DNA from 3 places in the Actinoplanes sp. HUAS TT8 genome. Region 2 is predicted to be linked to each of the others. Evidence: riboswitches for the same ligand, from Rfam matches in the RefSeq annotation. Region 2 holds a riboswitch; each other region holds the start of a gene.
The links. A riboswitch is a leader RNA that binds a small molecule or an ion and turns the genes downstream of it on or off. The one in region 2 is predicted to bind ZMP and ZTP.
Positions count from the first base shown of each region.

Region 1: it holds a riboswitch for ZMP and ZTP, as region 2 does, so the genes downstream of both, ACSHV8_RS47985 (bifunctional 5,10-methylenetetrahydrofolate dehydrogenase/5,10-methenyltetrahydrofolate cyclohydrolase) here and ACSHV8_RS10410 (hypothetical protein) in region 2, are expected to answer to the same signal.
Region 3: it holds a riboswitch for ZMP and ZTP, as region 2 does, so the genes downstream of both, ACSHV8_RS39100 (glycine hydroxymethyltransferase) here and ACSHV8_RS10410 (hypothetical protein) in region 2, are expected to answer to the same signal.

Region 1 is NZ_CP195646.1:10,726,468-10,732,219, reverse strand. Features, by position in the region: gene dxs (1-deoxy-D-xylulose-5-phosphate synthase) at 1-1,726, opposite strand, end outside; gene ACSHV8_RS47995 (cation:dicarboxylate symporter family transporter) at 1,877-3,262, shown strand; gene ACSHV8_RS47990 (hypothetical protein) at 3,387-3,668, shown strand; ZMP/ZTP riboswitch at 3,867-3,949, shown strand; gene ACSHV8_RS47985 (bifunctional 5,10-methylenetetrahydrofolate dehydrogenase/5,10-methenyltetrahydrofolate cyclohydrolase) at 3,964-4,836, shown strand; gene ACSHV8_RS47980 (MerR family transcriptional regulator) at 5,082-5,441, shown strand; gene ACSHV8_RS47975 (class I SAM-dependent RNA methyltransferase) at 5,695-5,752, opposite strand, start outside.
Region 2 is NZ_CP195646.1:2,375,694-2,381,445, forward strand. Features, by position in the region: gene ACSHV8_RS10400 (ABC transporter permease) at 1-285, shown strand, start outside; gene ACSHV8_RS10405 (helix-turn-helix transcriptional regulator) at 289-1,158, opposite strand; ZMP/ZTP riboswitch at 1,238-1,326, shown strand; gene ACSHV8_RS10410 (hypothetical protein) at 1,351-2,415, shown strand; gene ACSHV8_RS10415 (pyridoxal-phosphate dependent enzyme) at 2,459-3,841, shown strand; gene ACSHV8_RS10420 (MarR family winged helix-turn-helix transcriptional regulator) at 3,838-4,353, opposite strand; gene ACSHV8_RS10425 (DMT family transporter) at 4,393-5,304, shown strand; gene ACSHV8_RS10430 (NtaA/DmoA family FMN-dependent monooxygenase) at 5,246-5,752, opposite strand, start outside.
Region 3 is NZ_CP195646.1:8,796,163-8,801,914, forward strand. Features, by position in the region: gene ACSHV8_RS39090 (galactose-binding domain-containing protein) at 1-1,716, opposite strand, end outside; gene ACSHV8_RS39095 (hypothetical protein) at 2,022-2,288, opposite strand; gene ACSHV8_RS39100 (glycine hydroxymethyltransferase) at 2,410-3,834, opposite strand; ZMP/ZTP riboswitch at 3,856-3,946, opposite strand; rRNA gene rrf (5S ribosomal RNA) at 4,079-4,195, opposite strand; rRNA gene ACSHV8_RS39110 (23S ribosomal RNA) at 4,303-5,752, opposite strand, start outside.

The sequences.
Region 1 (5,752 bases), 3.2 Mb from region 2:
CCGCGTCACCGACGCCACCGGCGCGGATGCCGTCCTCCAGGGTCACCACCAGGCGGTGCTCGGCGGCCAGGGCGACCAGCTCGGCCGGCACCGGGCGGACCCAGCGCGGGTCGACCACGGTCACGCCGTAACCCTGCTCGGCCAGGCGCTCGGCCGCGTCCAGCCCCAGGCCGACGAACGAGCCGACCCCGACCAGCAGGATGTCCTTCTTCTTGTCCTCACGCAGCACGTCGACCGGGCCGACCCGGCGCAGGGCCGGGGTGTCCGGGGCGACCGAGCCGGTCGGGAACCGCACCACCGTCGGGCCGTCGTCGACCGCGACCGCCTCGCGCAGCTCCTCACGCAGGGTGGCGGCGTCACGCGGGGCGGCCAGCCGCAGCCCGGGGACCGTGCCGAAGACGCTCATGTCCCAGATGCCGTAGTGGCTCGGACCGTCCGGACCGGTGATGCCGGCCCGGTCCAGCACGAACGTGACCGGCAGCTTGTGCATCGCCACATCCAGCAGGACCTGGTCGAAGGCGCGGTTGAGGAACGTGGCGTAGATCGCGGCCACCGGGTGCAGGCCGCCCATCGCCAGGCCGGCGGCGCTGGTGACGGCGTGCTGCTCGGCGATGCCCACGTCATAGGTCCGCTCGGGGTACTTCTTGGCCAGCGCGGCGATGCCGGTCGGCTCGGCCATCGCGGCCGTGATGCCGACGATGTCGGGTCGCTCATCGGCGATCGCCACGAGCTCCTCGGCGAAGATCTTGGTCCACTTCACGGCCGAGGAGGCGACCAGCTTGCCGGTGGCCGCGTCGAACGCGCTCGGGCTGTGCCAGCGGTCGGCCTCGTCCTGCTCGGCCGGGCTGTAGCCGAACCCCTTGCGGGTGACCGCGTGCACGATGACCGGCGCGTTGAAGCCCTTGGCCCGGCGCAGCGCCGACTCCATCGCCTGCTGGTCGTGGCCGTCGACCGGGCCGATGTACTTCAGCCCCAGGTCCTCGAACATCGGCTGCGGGCTGATCGCGTCCTTGATACCGCGCTTGACCGCGTGCAGCACCTCGAAGACCGGCCGGCCGACCACCGGGGTCTGGCCGAGCGCGTCCTTGACCAGGTCGAGCACCTTCTCGTAGCCCGGATTGAGTCGCAGGGTGGAGAGGTGGTCGGCCAGGCCGCCGATCGTCGGCGCGTAGGACCGGCCGTTGTCGTTGACGACGATGACCAGCTTGTTCTTCGTGGCGGCGATGTTGTTGAGCGCCTCCCAGCACATGCCGCCGGTCAGCGCGCCGTCACCGACCACGGCGACCACGTGCCGGTCCTCGCCGCGCAGGGCGAACGCCTTGGCCAGGCCGTCGGCGTAGGAGAGCGCGGTGGAGGCGTGCGAGTTCTCGATCAGGTCGTGCTCGCTCTCGGCCTGGCTCGGGTATCCGGTCAGCCCGCCACGCTGGCGCAGCAGATCGAAGCCCTCCTGCCGGCCGGTGAGAATCTTGTGCACGTACGACTGGTGGCCGGTGTCGAAGAGGATCTTGTCCCGCGGGGAGTCGAAGACCCGGTGCATCGCCAGGGTCACCTCGACCACCCCGAGGTTCGGACCGAGGTGCCCCCCGGTCTTCGACACCTTGGTCACGAGGAAGTCACGGATCTCGGCCGCGAGCAGGGTCAGCTGCTCCGCGGACAGTCGCTTCAGATCACCCGGGGTGGTGATGGTCGTCAGCAGGCCGGCCGGGGTCGAGGGGGAGTCGCTCATGAGGCACGAGTCTATCGGGGTGGCGGGCGGGCGCGACCTGGAGCGAACGGACAGGCCGGAATCCTCCACAGCACCTACACATTCCCCGGTACGGGGGAGGTTTGCGCGCTGACCTGTGACTCAGATCACGAGCGGGAGTACCGTCGATGCATGTCTGTCGATGCCGAGGCCCCGCGGCGCCGGGACCGTAGCCACTTCCTCTACCTCGCCGTGCTCGTCGCGATGGCCCTCGGGATCGCGGTGGGGTTCCTCTTCCCGGACTTCGCGGTCGAGCTGAAACCGCTCGGCACCGGGTTCGTGAACCTGATCCGGATGATGATCGCCCCGGTCATCTTCTGCACGCTCGTGCTCGGCGTCGGCTCGATCCGGCGGGCCGCCCAGGTCGGCCGGGTCGGCGGGCTGGCCCTCGGCTACTTCCTGATCATGTCGACCGTCGCGCTGGCGATCGGGCTGGTGGTCGGCAACATCCTGCACCCCGGCTCCGGCCTGCACCTGAGCCAGGAACTCGCCAAGACCGGCACGGCCCAGGTCAGCAAACAGGCCGAGGGCGGCGTCGACTTCGTCCTCGGGATCATCCCGGACACACTGGTCTCGGCCCTGACCAGCACCCAGGTGCTGCAGACGCTGCTGGTGGCCCTGCTCGTCGGGTTCGCCGTGCAGTCGCTGGGCGACCGGGGCGAACCGGTGATCGCCGCGGTCGCACTGATCCAGCGGGTGGTCTTCAAGATCCTCGCGATGATCATGTGGCTGGCGCCGGTCGGGGCCTTCGGGGCGATGGCCGCCCTGGTCGGGGCGACCGGGTTCGACGCGCTGAAGAGCCTGGCCGCGATCATGGTCGGCTTCTACATCACCTGCGCGATCTTCGTGTTCGTGGTGCTCGGACTGCTGCTCCGGCTGGCCGCCGGGGTGTCGATCTTCCGGCTGCTGCGGTACCTGGCCCGGGAATTCCTGCTGATCCTGTCGACGTCGTCGTCCGAGTCGGCGCTGCCCCGGCTGATCGCCAAGATGGGCCACCTCGGGGTGAGCCGGCCGGTGGTCGGGATCGTGGTGCCGACCGGGTACTCGTTCAACCTGGACGGGACCGCGATCTACCTGACCATGGCGTCGCTGTTCATCGCCGACGCGCTGGACCAGCCGCTCTCGGTCGGGCAGCAGATCGGGCTGCTGCTCTTCATGATCGTGGCGTCCAAAGGGGCGGCCGGGGTCACCGGGGCCGGGCTGGCGACGCTCGCCGGTGGACTGCAGAGCCATCGGCCCGATCTGGTGCCCGGGGTGGGGCTGATCGTGGGCATCGACCGGCTGATGTCCGAGGCCCGGGCCCTGACCAACTTCGCCGGGAACGCGGTCGCGACCGTCCTGGTCGGCACGTGGACCCACGAGATCGATCGGGAACAGGCGGCTCGGGTGCTGGCCGGCGAGGCCCCGTTCGACGAGTCCAGTTTCGACGACGACCCGCACGGCGACCGTGCGGCCGAACCCGCCACGGCCGGCACCCCGGTTTCCGCCCCACCGGCACGCCCGGCCGAGCCCGGCTGACCGGCCTGCTCCCGCTCCCGCCGGACCCGCCCCCGCCCACCGAGCCGGCCGACCCTCGCCCACCGAGCCGGCCAGCCCTCGCCCACCGCGCCGGCCGGCCCCCGCCCGGCGATACCGTCGGGGCATGCCGCTCGGCGATCTCGTCGCGCCCACCCTCGGGGTGGGGTTCGTCATGGCGGGCGCCCTGCTGGTCGTCCGGCTGCTGATGGCTCGGGCCCGGCGGAATCCGGGCGCCCGGCATCACCTCATCCGGTACGACCCCGGCAACCCGGACCTGCTCGTCCCCGGGGCGCTGGGCCGGATGACCCTCAATTTCGGACAGCCGGCGAGCTTCTGGATCCTCGCCGGGATCCTGCTCCTGGTGCTGGTCGCCACCGACGTGACGCTCGCATCCGGTTGGTTGTGATCTTCGGGGTAACCGCAACCACCCGACCACGTCGCCGTTCCGGGCTGAGCGTTCTGGGCGCGCCAGCGCCCTGCTCAGCCCGGAACGGTCCCCGCGGGAGCGACGATCGGGACCACGGCGGACGTAGGCAATGAAGAATTTGATCTTGATTTTCCGGACCCCCGCCGCCTCGCGGATCGGTCGCGTCCGGCATCCTGGAGGGCAAGCAGCGACTGGCGGCTCGGGGATGGTCGAACCATCGGGGAGCTCGTTCACGGGAGTCGACCGCCTGGGCTCCCGGCCAAGGAGCAAAGACATGACCAGCGAAAACAGTGGCGCCCGCCTCCTGCCCGGCGCGCCCGTGGCCGAGGCCGTCCTGGCCGATGTCCGGGAGCGGGTCACCGCGCTGAAGGCCCGGGGCATCCGGCCGAGCCTGGCCACCATCCTGGTCGGCGACGACGACGCCAGCGCCGGGTACATCCGGATCAAGCAGAAGCAGGCCGCCGAGCTGGGCTTCGAGTCGCCGCACGAGCACCTCAGCGGGGACGTCACGCAGGCCGACCTGCTCAAGGTCATCGCCGGGTTCAACGACGACAAGGGCGTGCACGGCGTCCTGATCCAGTACCCGATCCCGGCCCACCTGGACTACGACGCGGCGCTGATGACCCTCGATCCGGACAAGGACGTCGACGGCATGCACCCGCTCAACATGGGCCGGCTCGCCGTCGGGCTGCCCGGGCCGCTGCCGTGCACGCCGGCCGGGATCGAGGCGCTGCTCGCGCACCACGGCATCGAGATCTCCGGCCGGGAGGTGGTCATTCTCGGTCGCGGGGCGACCCTCGGGCGGCCCCTGGCGATGCTGCTGGCGCAGAAGCGGCCGACCGCGAACGCGGCGGTCACCGTGGTGCACACCGGGGTGAAGGACTGGCCGCGGTACACGCAGCGGGCCGAGATCCTGATCGCGGCGGCCGGGGTGCCCGGGATCATCCAGCCGGAGCACGTGAAGCCGGGGGCCACGGTGATCGGGGCCGGGGTCCGGTATGAGGGCCGGCGGCTGCTTCCGGACGTGGACGAGTCGTGCGCGGCCGTCGCGGGGGCGATCACTCCGCGGGTCGGGGGTGTGGGGCCGACCACGGTGGCGATGCTCTTCCGGAACGCGGTGAGCGCCGCGGAGCGGGCCAACCCGTAGTTTCGGCGCGCGGCCGTCCTCGGGTCTCGGGGGCGGCCGTCCTGGGGTTTCGGGGGTGGCCGCGCGTTTCCGATTTCGGCGCGCGGCCACCGCTTTCCCGACATTTCCGAAATGTCGGTCGGGGCGGGCGTCATCACGGTCCGGCCGGGCCGGCTCGGGGCGCTGGACAAACTCGGTCAGCGCTCAGGCGGCTACGCTGAAACCTGACGTTGACGTCAGAGGCAGAGTTTCCCGGGAGGTGTGAATTGCGCATCGGTGATCTCGCGGCGCGGGCCGGCGTCAGCGTCCGCTCGGTTCGCTACTACGAGGAGCAGGGCCTGCTCAGCAGCGTCCGCAGTCCCAGCGGCCAGCGGCACTACACCGAGGAGGAGGTCGACCGGGTCGGCTTCATCCAGCGGCTCTACGCGGCCGGGCTCTCCAGTCGCACCATCGCCGAGCTGCTGCCCTGCGTCGACTCCCCCAGTCTGGAGAATTCCGACGCGGCCATGACCCGGATGCGCGAGGAACGCGATCGCCTTTCCACCCACATCGAAGACCTGATCCGTACGAGGGACGCCCTCGACCACTTGATGTCCGCCGCCGCGGAGTATCGCGACCACTTCTGACCCCACCGCCCGCACCCGGCCGTCGCCCTACAGCCGTGAGCACCAGCCGAACAGGCCGAGCTGGCGTTCAGGGCTGCCCCAGCGCTGTTTTACAGCCCTCAGCACCAGCCAAGCCGGCCGAGCTGGCGCTGAGGGCTGCCTCGGCGCTGTTTTGCGACCCTCAGCACCAGCCGAACGGGCTGAGCTGGCGTTCAGGGCTGCCTCGGCGCTGTTTTACAGCCGTGAGCACCAGCCGAACGGGCTGAGCTGGCGCTCAGAGCGCTGGGAGGAGCAGGGCTACGCACTCCACGTGCTGGGTCATCGGGAAGCAG
Region 2 (5,752 bases):
CGTGACCTGCGAACCCTGGCGGCGGCCGGTGCACCCCCGCGGACCCGGCGCACGCTCACCGCCTCGACCGCGGCGGCCCTGGCCGTGGTCGGTGCGTTGCTCGGGCTCATCGGGGCGTACACCGCGATGCTCGCCCTCTACCACCGGGATCTCCACCTGTTGGTCCCGGTGCCGTACGCCCCGCTGGCCGGCCTGCTGCTCGGCCTGCCCGTCCTGGCCGTCGCCGCCGGCTGGCTGTCGGCCGGTCGCGAACCGGCCGGAATCGCCCGGTCGCCGCTGGACTGAGCGTCAGCCCTGGGGAGCCGCCGAAGTGGTGGCCGCCCACGACGCCAGCAGCTTCAAGGCCTGGGCCGACGGCGACTGCGGATCGGCCGAGTAGATGGTCAGCGTCAGGTCCGGGTCCGCGCGCAGATCCATGCTCTCGTAGGCCAGCTCCAGCCCGCCCACCACGTGATGATGAAAAGTCTTCACCCCGGTCCCGTGGATGCGCACGTTGTGCGCACCCCACCGCCGCCGGAAGTCGTCGCTGCGGGTGGAGAGTTCGCCGACCAGGTCGTGCAGGCCCTTGTCGTGCGGGTCCTTGCCGGCCGCGGTCCGCAGGTTGGCCACCAGCATGTCGGCGGCCAGGTTCCAGTCCGGGTAGAAGCGGTGCGCCGCACTGTCCAGGAAGGTGAACCGCCCGAGGTTGGGAACGGTTTCCGAGAAGGCGTAGAGGTCGCTGTACATCGCCCGCCCGAGATGGTTGGCCGCGAGCAGGTCCTGACAGTTGTTGACCAGAATCGCCGGGCTGGTCGTTATCGCGTCCAAGGACCATTGCAGGCTTTCCCGTACGGCCCACTGCCGCGGCCGCCGGCTCGGCCGGATCAGCGCGTTGCTCCCGTTCGCCTCGTGCGCGAGCCGCAGCAGGTGGGCCCGTTCCGCGTCGTCGAGCTGCAGTGCCCGCGCGACGGCGTCGAGCACCCCGGCCGACACCCCGCTCAGGTGACCGCGTTCGAGCTTGGCGTAATACTCCACGCTCATCCCGGCCAGCGCCGCCACCTCGGTGCGCCGCAGCCCGGGCACACGACGCTGCCCGATGCTCGGAATGCCGGCCCGCTCCGGGCTGATCTTGGCGCGGCGGGTCGCCAGGAAGTCCCGCACCTCGGCTCGGTTGTCCACGCCCCCGACGGTACGACGCCCCCGGCCCCCGCTGCGATGTACTGGCAGTACACCTATCAGTGGGGACCGGATATGCTCCGGGCACGGCCGTTACTGGCGAGGGTGGAGCACCACCGGGGACCGGCCGGGTCTCACGTGTGTGTCGCGCCGGCCGCCTGGGCGCTTCCGAAGGCAGACGACCTCGGAGGCGAAGTGAACCTGCGATACGGCCTGAACCCGCATCAGCGACCGGCCACCGCCATCCCCGTCGACCCGCACCGCCGGCCGTTCCGGGTGCGGCACGGCGAACCGTCGTACGTCAATGTCCTGGACGCCGCCGGCGCCTGGCAGCTGGTCCGGGAGGCCGCGGCCGCTCTGGGCCGGCCCGCCGCCGCCTCGTTCAAGCACGTCTCCCCGGCCGGGGCGGCCGTCGCGGGCGGGATCGACGAGGTGACGGCTGCGACCTACCGCCTCGACCGGGCGAGCATCAGCTCGGTGACCAGTGCGTACGTCCGGGCCCGGGACGCCGACCCGAAGAGTTCCTACGGCGATTTCGTGGCCGTGTCGGAGCCGGTCGACGCCGAACTGGCCGACCTGCTGAGCCGCGTGGTCTCGGACGGCATCGTCGCCCCCGGCTACGAGCCCGGCGTCGTGGCCACCCTGTCCCGGAAGAAGAGCGGCCGGTTCTTGATCCTCGAAGCCGATCCGACCTTTGTGCCCCCGCCGACCGAGACCCGCGAGGTCTACGGCCTGCGGCTCACCCAGCCGCGCGATCCGGTCGAGCTGAACCGGGATCTGCTGGCCGGCCACGGTCTCCCGGACAGCGCCGTCGACGACCTGCTGCTCGGGCTCGTCGTCGTCAAGCACACCCAGTCCAACTCGGTGGCCTACCTGCGCGACGGCATGACGCTCGGCATCGGCGCGGGCCAGCAGTCCCGGGTCGACTGCACGCGGCTCGCCGGGGCCAAGGTCGACACCTGGTGGCTGCGCCGGCATCCTGCTCTGCGGCCACCGGCGCCCGGCGCCCGGATCCAGGACGTCATCGACCGGCAGATGAGCCTGGCCGAGCCCGCGGAATGGCGGCGCCGGCTGGACGGGGTGGCGTTCGTGTCCGACGGCGCGCTGCCGTTCCCGGACAACGTCGAGCACGCGGCCCGGCACGGGGTCCGCTACGTCGCCGAGCCGGGCGGATCCCTCCGATCGGACGACGTGGCCGCCGCCTGCGCGCGGCTCGGGGTCACTCTCGTACACACTGGGGTTCGTCTTTTCCAGCACTGAGACCTAATATCCAGAAATCCTATATGCCTGATAGGGTATTGGAATGAGTGTGCTCGATGCCATCGGAGACACGCCGCTGATCCGCCTCACCCGGATCACCGCCGGTCTCACCGCCGAGGTCCACCTCAAGGCGGAGTTCCTCAACCCCGGCGGCAGTGTCAAGGACCGCGCCGCGCTCGCCATGGTCCAGGCCGCCGAGCAGTCCGGTGAGCTGCGATCCGGCGGCGTCATCGTGGAGGGCACGTCCGGCAACACCGGCGTCGGCCTGGCCATGATCGCCGCTCAGTGCGGGTACCGGGCGCTCGTCGTCGTCCCCGACAAGAGCAGCGAAGAGAAGATCAAAACCTTGCGCGCGTACGGCGCCCAGGTCGTGATCACCACCGGCGGCGTCACCCGGGAGGACCCTCGGCACGTGTCCCAGGTCGCCGCCCGGCTCGCCGCCGAGACCCCGGGCGGGTGGCTCGCCGGTCAGTACGACAACCCGGCCAACCCGGGCGCGCACCTGGCCACCACCGGCCCCGAGATCTGGCGGCAGACCGGCCACCGGGTCACCCACTTCGTGGCCGGGGTCGGCACCGGCGGCACGATCAGCGGCGCCGGCGCGTTCCTGCGCTCGGCCGGCCGGGTCACCGTGGTCGGCGCCGACCCGGAGAACTCGGTCTACGGCGGCGGCGACGGCAGCCCGTACTACGTGGAGAGCATCGGCCACTACGTGCACCCGGACACCGCCGAGGACGTGTGGCCGCAGTCCTACCACCGCGAGATCGTCCACCGTATCGAACGGGTCAGCGACCGCGAGTCGATCGAGATGACCCGCCGCCTCGCCCGGGAGGAGGGCATCCTGGTCGGCGCGTCCACCGGCACCGCGGTCGTCGCCGCCCTGCGCGTCGCCGGCGAGCTCGGCCCGGAATCCGTGGTCGTGGTCCTCGCCCCGGACTCCGGCCGCGCCTACCTGTCCAAGTATTTCGACGACGGCTGGTTGCGCCGCGCCGGCTTCCCCGCCCCGGCGGCGCCGGGCCCGCTGGTCGCCGACGCCCCGGTGACGGCGCCGCTGCTGGTCCCGGCCACTTCCCGGGTACGAGACCTGCCGGCCACCGGCCCGGCCGAGGTGGCCGTCCTGGTCCTGCCCCGATCGGACCGCCCGATCAGTGATCCGGCCCCCGGCGACGTCATCGGCTCGGTGCCCCTGGAAGCACTCCGCGGTGCCTCCCCGGACGCGCCGCTGACCGCTTACGCCCAGCCACCGCTCCCGCCGGTCGGCACGGCCGAGCCGGCCGCCGAGGCCCTCGCCCGCACCCCCGCCGACGCGGGCCGGCTCGCCGTGCTGACCGACGGACGCATCACCGGCGTCGTCCCGCGCGCCGCCCTCGCCGCCCTCACCCGGCTCGCCCCGGCCGCCTCGAACGCAACCGGGTCGCGGCACTAGTCCCCGGCCGGCCGCGGGGACTCGAAGCAGGCCAGCCACGTCGTGAGGATCGGCTCCAGGCGGGCGGCGTCCTCGGGTGACAGCAGGTCGAGCAGGCGGCGTTCGTTGCGCATGTGCTCGGCGAACGCCTGGTCGATCAGCTTGCGCCCGGCGTCGGTGAGGGCGACCACCCGGGCCCGGCCGTCCCCGCTCGCGCGCCGCCGGGTGACCAGGCCACCGGCTTCCAGGCGGTCGATGCGCTTGGTCATCGCGCCGGTCGTGACCATGGTGAACGCCGCGAGTTCCCCGGGCGCGCGCTCGAACGGCTCGCCGGCCCGGCGGAGGGCGGCGAGCACGTCGAACTCGCCCTCGCCGAGGCCGTAGCGCCGGTAGACCAGGCGTAACTCCTCGGTGAGGTAGCCGGCGAGACGGTGCAGCCGGCCGATGACGCCCTGCGGGCGTACGTCCAAATCTGGTCTTTCCTGATTCCAGGCCTGCTGGATCCGGGCGACGTGGTCGAGCTGCTCAGCCATGCTTCCAGAATAACTTCCGGGGAAGCTATAGTCGCTTCCATGGAAGCTAATCTGCGGTGGCCTCTCGTCACCGCGCTCGCCCCGATCGCCTTCGGCACGACCTACTTCGTGACCCATCGATATCTGCCGGCCGGCTACCCGCTCTGGGGTGCCGCGATCCGGGCCCTCCCGGCCGGGCTGCTGCTCCTGCTCGTGCACCGGCGGCTCCCGACCGGCGCGTGGTGGTGGCGCTCGATGGTCCTGGGCAGCCTCAACATGGGCGCGTTCTTCGCGCTGATCTACCTGGCCGCACAGTTGCTGCCGACCAGCATCGCCTCGACGATCATGGCCACCTCGCCGGTCGGCCTGATGCTGATGGCCTGGGCCGCCCTGTCCGAGCGCCCCCGCGCGGCGCACCTGGCCGGGGCCGGCATCGGCGTCGCCGGCGTCTGCCTGATGCTGCTCACCGGCCCGGTCGCGGTCGACATCCGCGGCGTGCTGGCGTCGGTCGCGGCGATGACGATGTCGTCGCTCGGCTACGTGCTGGCCAAGAAATGGAGCAGCGACATCGACGTCTTCTCGCTGACGTCGTGGCAGCTCATCGCCGGGGGAGTGCTCCTGGTCCCGGCCGCCGTGCTGGTCGAGGGCGGTCCGCCGCCGGTGAACGGGCGGTCGCTGGCGGCTTTCGGGTACGTCACGGTGGTCGCCACCGCGATCGCGTTCTCCGCCTGGTTCACCGGGCTGCGGCACCTGAGCGCGGGCACGGTCGGTCTGATCGGCCTGCTCAACCCGGTCACCGGCGTCCTGCTCGGCACCGCGATCGCCGGGGAGCGGCTCGGCGCCCGGCAGATCTGCGGCCTGGTGCTGGTTCTGGTCGGGGTGCTGCTCGGCCAGCCCGCCGTGCAGGGGTGGCTCAGGGCAGTGCGAGGCCCAGGTTCTCGCGCAGTGTCGCCCCTCGGTAGTCGTCCTTGACGATGCCGCGTTTCCGCAGCTCGTGCAGCAGGCCGTTGACCACGAAGTCGTGCTGCGTGTCATCGTGCAGGCCGCCCAGCGACAGCACGTCGAGCACGCCCGCCTCGAACCGTTCCTGAACCGCGTCGGCGAGCTGCTCCGGCGTGCCGGCCACCGACCAGTGCCCGGTGTCCTGCGCCGCCTGGATCAGTTCACGCAGCGTGCGGCCCTCCCGGATCAGCCGGCTGAAGATCTCGGCCCGCCCACGCCGGCGGTTGATCGCGCCGATCTCGGGCAGCAGGCTCTCCGGCAGCGGCTCGTCCAGCTTGGCCTCGGACAGGTCCACGCCGCCGCCCAGCATGTCGGCGACCAGGCCGCGCCCGCGTTCGTAGTCGATCGCGTCGAGGCGTTCGCGGACCAGCCGCCGCGCTTCCTCCTCGGTCGCCCCGAAAGTCGCATGGAAAGAACT
Region 3 (5,752 bases), 5.2 Mb from region 2:
GTCGGCCCGCCACGCCCAGATGTGGTCGATGATCGTGTTGTTGCTGTTCACCAGCAGGCTGTTGGTGGCCTTGCCGGCGATCGAGCCGCCGATCCGGAAGAACACGTCCTGGATCGTGGTCGGGTTCGACGCGTGGTTCGCGGACGAACCGTTCGGGCCGATGACCAGCAGGTTGGCCGAGTTGGTGGTGCCCGCGTCGAAGAGCAGGCCGGCGATCTTGATGCCGTCCACATCGGCCGTCTGCAGCGGCGTGACGCCGTTGTCCGGGATGATCGTCGCGTAGCCGAGACCCATCACCACGGTGTTGGCCCGGGTCACGTTGATCGTCTGGTTCACGTGGTACACGCCCGGCTGGAAGATCAGGTTCAGGCCCTGCGCGAGCGCCTGGTTGATCGTCGCCGCGCTGTCACCGGGCTTGGCCACGTAGAACTGGCTGAGCGGGATGCTGGTACCCGGGGTGTTGCCGTTCGCCCAGCTCACACCGGACGAGTTGGTCGACAGGTTGGGCACGAAGACGGCGTAGTCACTGCCGTTCAGGTACAGGTACGGCTTCTCCCGGATCACCGGGGTCTGCCCGATCGTGGTGTACGGCGGGTTCGGGAAGCCGCCGGCCGGAGCACCCTGCACACCGACGAAGGCCTGGTTCCAGACCGCGTTGGAGTTCGAGCCGATCTGGCTGTTCCGGGTGAACCACTGCTGCTGCGAGTACTGCCCCTCGACCCCGCTGATCCGCGAGTCGGCGATGTAGCCGCCGGACGCCCAGCCGTAGCCGTTCGGCGCCAGGTTCAGGTCGCCGTGCACGTCCATCCGGCGGAACGGCGCGGCCTGCGACACGGCCCAGCGGTCGGCGCCGGAGACCGGGTACAGCGAGATGTTCTCGACCGAGCGCCAGAAGTTCTGGGTCGCGTTGCCCTGGAACCAGCCGGCGTCCACGGTGATGTCCCCGTTGATCCGCACGTCCTGCGGGTTCTGACCGAGACCGATCACCGAGGTGTTGAAGCCGACCTGGATGTTCAGACCGTTGTAGGTACCCGGCTTGAACGCGATCAGGTTGCGCTGCGTGCCGAACTGGTTCGTCTCCTGCTGCTTGAAGATCGCGTCGGCCGTGGCCTGGATCGACGCGCTCGACATGCTCGGGTCGAAGACGGTGACCTGCGCGCCGAGGCTCCCGCCACCGGGCAGGGTCGGCCCGGACGGGGACGTCGTCGGGTCGGTCGGCGTGGTGGTCCCGCCGCCGTACACCTTGAACTCCCACAGCGAGTAGCCGTAGCCGGTGGTGCGCTGGGTGCCGTACATCCGCACGTAGCGCCCGGAGCCGCTGACCGACAGGTTCTGGTTGCCGCCGGTCGACGTGGTCGTCGAGTAGATCGAGGTCCAGGTGCTCGCGTTGTTCGACACCTGGATCTGGAACGCCTTGCCGGCCGCGGTCTCCCAGTTCAGCTCGACCCGGGAGATCGACTGCGTGCTGCCCAGGTCGACCTGCAGCCACTGCGGGTCGGAGAAGGCCGACGCCCAGCGGGTGCCGAGGTTACCGTCGACGGCTTCCGAGGCCAGGTAGGCGCCGGCCGCCTCGGTGGAGGAGGCGGTCGCGGGCTTGCCCTGCGACAGCAGCGTCTCGGCGGCCGAGGCGCCGGACATGGTGATCGCGGCATAACCGGCGACAACAGCGGCCGTGAGGCCGACTATCGCGCCGCTCCGCCAGCGGGAGCGTCTCATGGGGGTCTCCTAGTAGGACGGGAGGGGGACTAGGTAACTGGGAGAGCGCTCACCCGGTGCCACGACGCTAAGAGTCGTTACCAATCGATGTCCAGGATGTTGCGAGGTTCCGGAACCGGTACCGGCGGCTGCCGCTGTTTCACCGGGCGCACCGCCATCCGGCTCATCCACGCAGGTCAAGCCACCGGTAACAATTGACCTGACGTGTTTCATGAATATCGATAACAGGTCTTCCGGAACCGGTTCCGCCGAGTCTCGCCACAACTCTCAAAAGCCTTCAGAAACCTTTATTTCCGTACGAAGGGTCAGCGCTCCTGCGAACGGGCGTCGTCGAGCCGGACGCGCACCTCGGCCAGCAACTCGACCAGCGCGGCGAGCCGGGCGTCGGAGAGCCCGGCGAAAGCGACAGTCGCGTCCGGATGCATCGCCCGCATGGCCGAACCCAGCAGCTCGCCGCCATGGGAGGTGAGCCGGACCTTCATCGCCGCCACCATGCTGTATTCGACGCGGCCGCCCTGAAGGTCGCCTGCTTCGTCGTCGTCATACCTGTGGACCGCCGCCGGCCTGATCACCGCCGGTATCCAGCGGACCCGAAACCGCCGAGTCGCCCTGGTCGCGTCGGGTCCCGCAGACGCGGAAACCCGCCGGGCCGGGTAGGCCACGACGGGTTTCGACGAGGTGCGCGGGGCAGGGTCAGGCGAGGCTGACCGACGGGTAGAGCGGGAACGGGGCCAGCAGGTCCGTCGCCTGCTTCGAGACGCCCTCGGACAGGGCCGGGTCGAGGGTGAACTTCGCCTTCGACGTGGCGTCCGGGGTGGTGCCGGCCAGCACGGTGTGGATCAGCTCGGCGATCTGGTCCATCTCGGCCACACCCAGGCCACGCGAGGTCAGGGCCGGGGTGCCGATCCGGATGCCCGAGGTGTACCAGGCGCCGTTCGGGTCGGACGGGATCGCGTTGCGGTTGGTGACGATGCCACTGTCGAGCAGCGCCTGCTCGGCCTGGCGGCCGGTCAGCCCGAACGGGTGCACGTCGATCAGCACCAGGTGGTTGTCGGTGCCGCCGGAGACCAGCTGCACGCCCCGCTTGAGCAGGCCCTCGGCCAGCGCCTGGCTGTTGGTGACGATCTGCTGCGCGTAGGTCGAGAACTCCGGCCGGCGGGCCTCGGCGAACGCGATCGCCTTGGCCGCCATCACGTGCGGCAGCGGGCCGCCGAGCACCATCGGGCAGCCGCGGTCGACCTGCGACGACAGCTCCGGCTGGCAGAACACGGCGCCACCGCGCGGGCCGCGCAGGCTCTTGTGGGTGGTGGTGGTGACGATGTGCGCGTGCGGGATCGGGTTGTAGTCCCCGGTGAACACCCCACCGGCGACCAGCCCGGCGAAGTGCGCCATGTCGACCATGAAGGTGGCGCCGACCGCGTCCGCGATCTCCCGCATCTTGGCAAAATTCACCTTGCGGGGGTACGCCGAGTAGCCGCCCACAATCACAGCGGGCTTGAACTCCTTGGCCGACTCCAGCAGCGCCTTGTAGTCGATCTGCCCGGTGGCCGGGTCCACCCCGTAGGACCGCTGGTCGAACATCTTCCCGGAAATGTTCGGCCGGAAGCCGTGGGTCAGGTGACCGCCGGCGTCCAGGGACATGCCGAGCAGCCGCTGGTTGCCGAACGCCTGCCGCAGCTCGGCCCACTCGGCGTCGGTCAGGTCGTTGATCTGCCGCTTCTCGAACTTCTTCAGGTACGGCACCTCGACGCGGTCGGCCAGGATCGCCCAGTAGGCGACCAGGTTCGCGTCGATGCCGGAGTGCGGCTGCACATACGCGTACGGAGCCCCGAACAACGCCTTGGCGTGCTCGACGGCCACCGACTCGACGGTGTCCACGTTCTGGCAGCCGGCGTAGAAGCGGCGGCCGATGGTGCCCTCGGCGTACTTGTCGGAGAGCCAGTTACCCATGGCCAGCAGGACGGCCGGCGAAGCGTAGTTCTCGCTGGCGATCAGCTTCAGCGACTCGCGCTGATCGGTGAGCTCCTTGGCGATCGCGTCGGCGATGCGCGGCTCGACGGACCGAACCACCTCGAGGGCGGAACGGAAGGCAGTGGATTCAGCGTTCAATTCAGGCACAGGACCTTCCCTATCACGTAGTGAAGAGGCCCAGGCGCACGGCAGGTCGTCATCTCGACGAGGCCGCTCCCCGATGGTCAACCATCCGAACGCGCCAGTCACGGCCTACCGCCAGCATACCGACCCGGCCCGTGACGGTCACACCTGTTGCCGGCCTCAGGGGCCGACATCACTCGATTGGCCTCGAATTTCGGGCAAAAAGAAACGCCCACCCGGAACCCGGGTGGGCGTTTCCATAAGTTAAGTCCGGCGGCGTCCTACTCTCCCACACCCTCCCGAGTGCAGTACCATCGGCGCTGGAGGGCTTAGCTACCGGGTTCGGAATGTAACCGGGCGTTTCCCCTCCGCTATGACCACCGAAACAGCCATCAGCGAAACAAAACCAGCAACCTTTCCGGGATCTCTCCCGACAAGGGTGGTTGTTCGTTTGCTGTGAATCACACAGTGGACGCAAGCAGAATGTTTAGGGTGGTTAAGCCCTCGGCCTATTAGTACCGGTCAACTCAACACGTTACCGTGCTTACATCTCCGGCCTATCAACCCAGTAGTCTAGCTGGGAGCCTTACCCACTCAAGGTGGTGGGATACCTCATCTCGAAGCGAGCTTCCCGCTTAGATGCTTTCAGCGGTTATCCCTTCCGAACGTAGCCAACCAGCCGTGCCCTTGGCAGGACAACTGGCACACCAGAGGTTCGTCCGTCCCGGTCCTCTCGTACTAGGGACAGCCCTTCTCAAGTATCCAACGCGCACGGCGGATAGGGACCGAACTGTCTCACGACGTTCTAAACCCAGCTCGCGTACCGCTTTAATGGGCGAACAGCCCAACCCTTGGGACCTGCTACAGCCCCAGGATGCGACGAGCCGACATCGAGGTGCCAAACCATCCCGTCGATATGGACTCTTGGGGAAGATCAGCCTGTTATCCCCGGGGTACCTTTTATCCGTTGAGCGACACCGCTTCCACACGCAAGTGCCGGATCACTAGTCCCGACTTTCGTCCCTGCTCGACCCGTCAGTCTCACAGTCAAGCTCCCTTATGCACTTACACTCAACACCTGATTGCCAACCAGGCTGAGGGAACCTTTGGGCGCCTCCGTTACCCTTTAGGAGGCAACCGCCCCAGTTAAACTACCCACCAGACACTGTCCCTCGACCCGATCAGGGCCGCAAGTTAGATACCCAAACCCAACAGAGTGGTATTTCAACAATGACTCCACCCGAACTGGCGTCCGAGCTTCACAGTCTCCCACCTATCCTACACAATCGAATTCAGATACCAATGTCAAGCTATAGTAAAGGTCCCGGGGTCTTTCCGTCCTGCCGCGCGTAACGAGCATCTTTACTCGTACTGCAATTTCGCCGGGCCTGTGGTTGAGACAGTGGGGAAGTCGTTACGCCATTCGTGCAGGTCGGAACTTACCCGACAAGGAATTTCGCTACCTTAGGATGGTTATAGTTACCACCGCCGTTTACTGGCGCTTAAGTTCTCCGCCTCGCCCCGAAGAGCTAACAGGTCCCCTTAACGTTCCAGCACCGGGCAGGCGTCAGTCCATATACATCGTCTTACGACTTGGCATGGACCTGTGTTTTTAGTAAACAGTCGCTTCCCCCTGCTCTCTGCGGCCATACCACGCTCCACCAGCAAGTGGCTTCACGCGTCCGGCCCCCCTTCTCCCTAAGTTACGGGGGCAATTTGCCGAGTTCCTTAACCACAGTTCACCCGTCGCCTCGGTATTCTCTACCTGACCACCTGTGTCGGTTTAGGGTACGGGCCGCTCGAAACATCGCTAGAGGCTTTTCTCGGCAGCATAGGATCAATGACTTCACCAGAACGGCTCGGCATCACGTCTCAGCCTATTGCCATGCGGATTTGCCTACATGACGGCCTACACGCTTACCCCGGCACAACCACCGGCCGG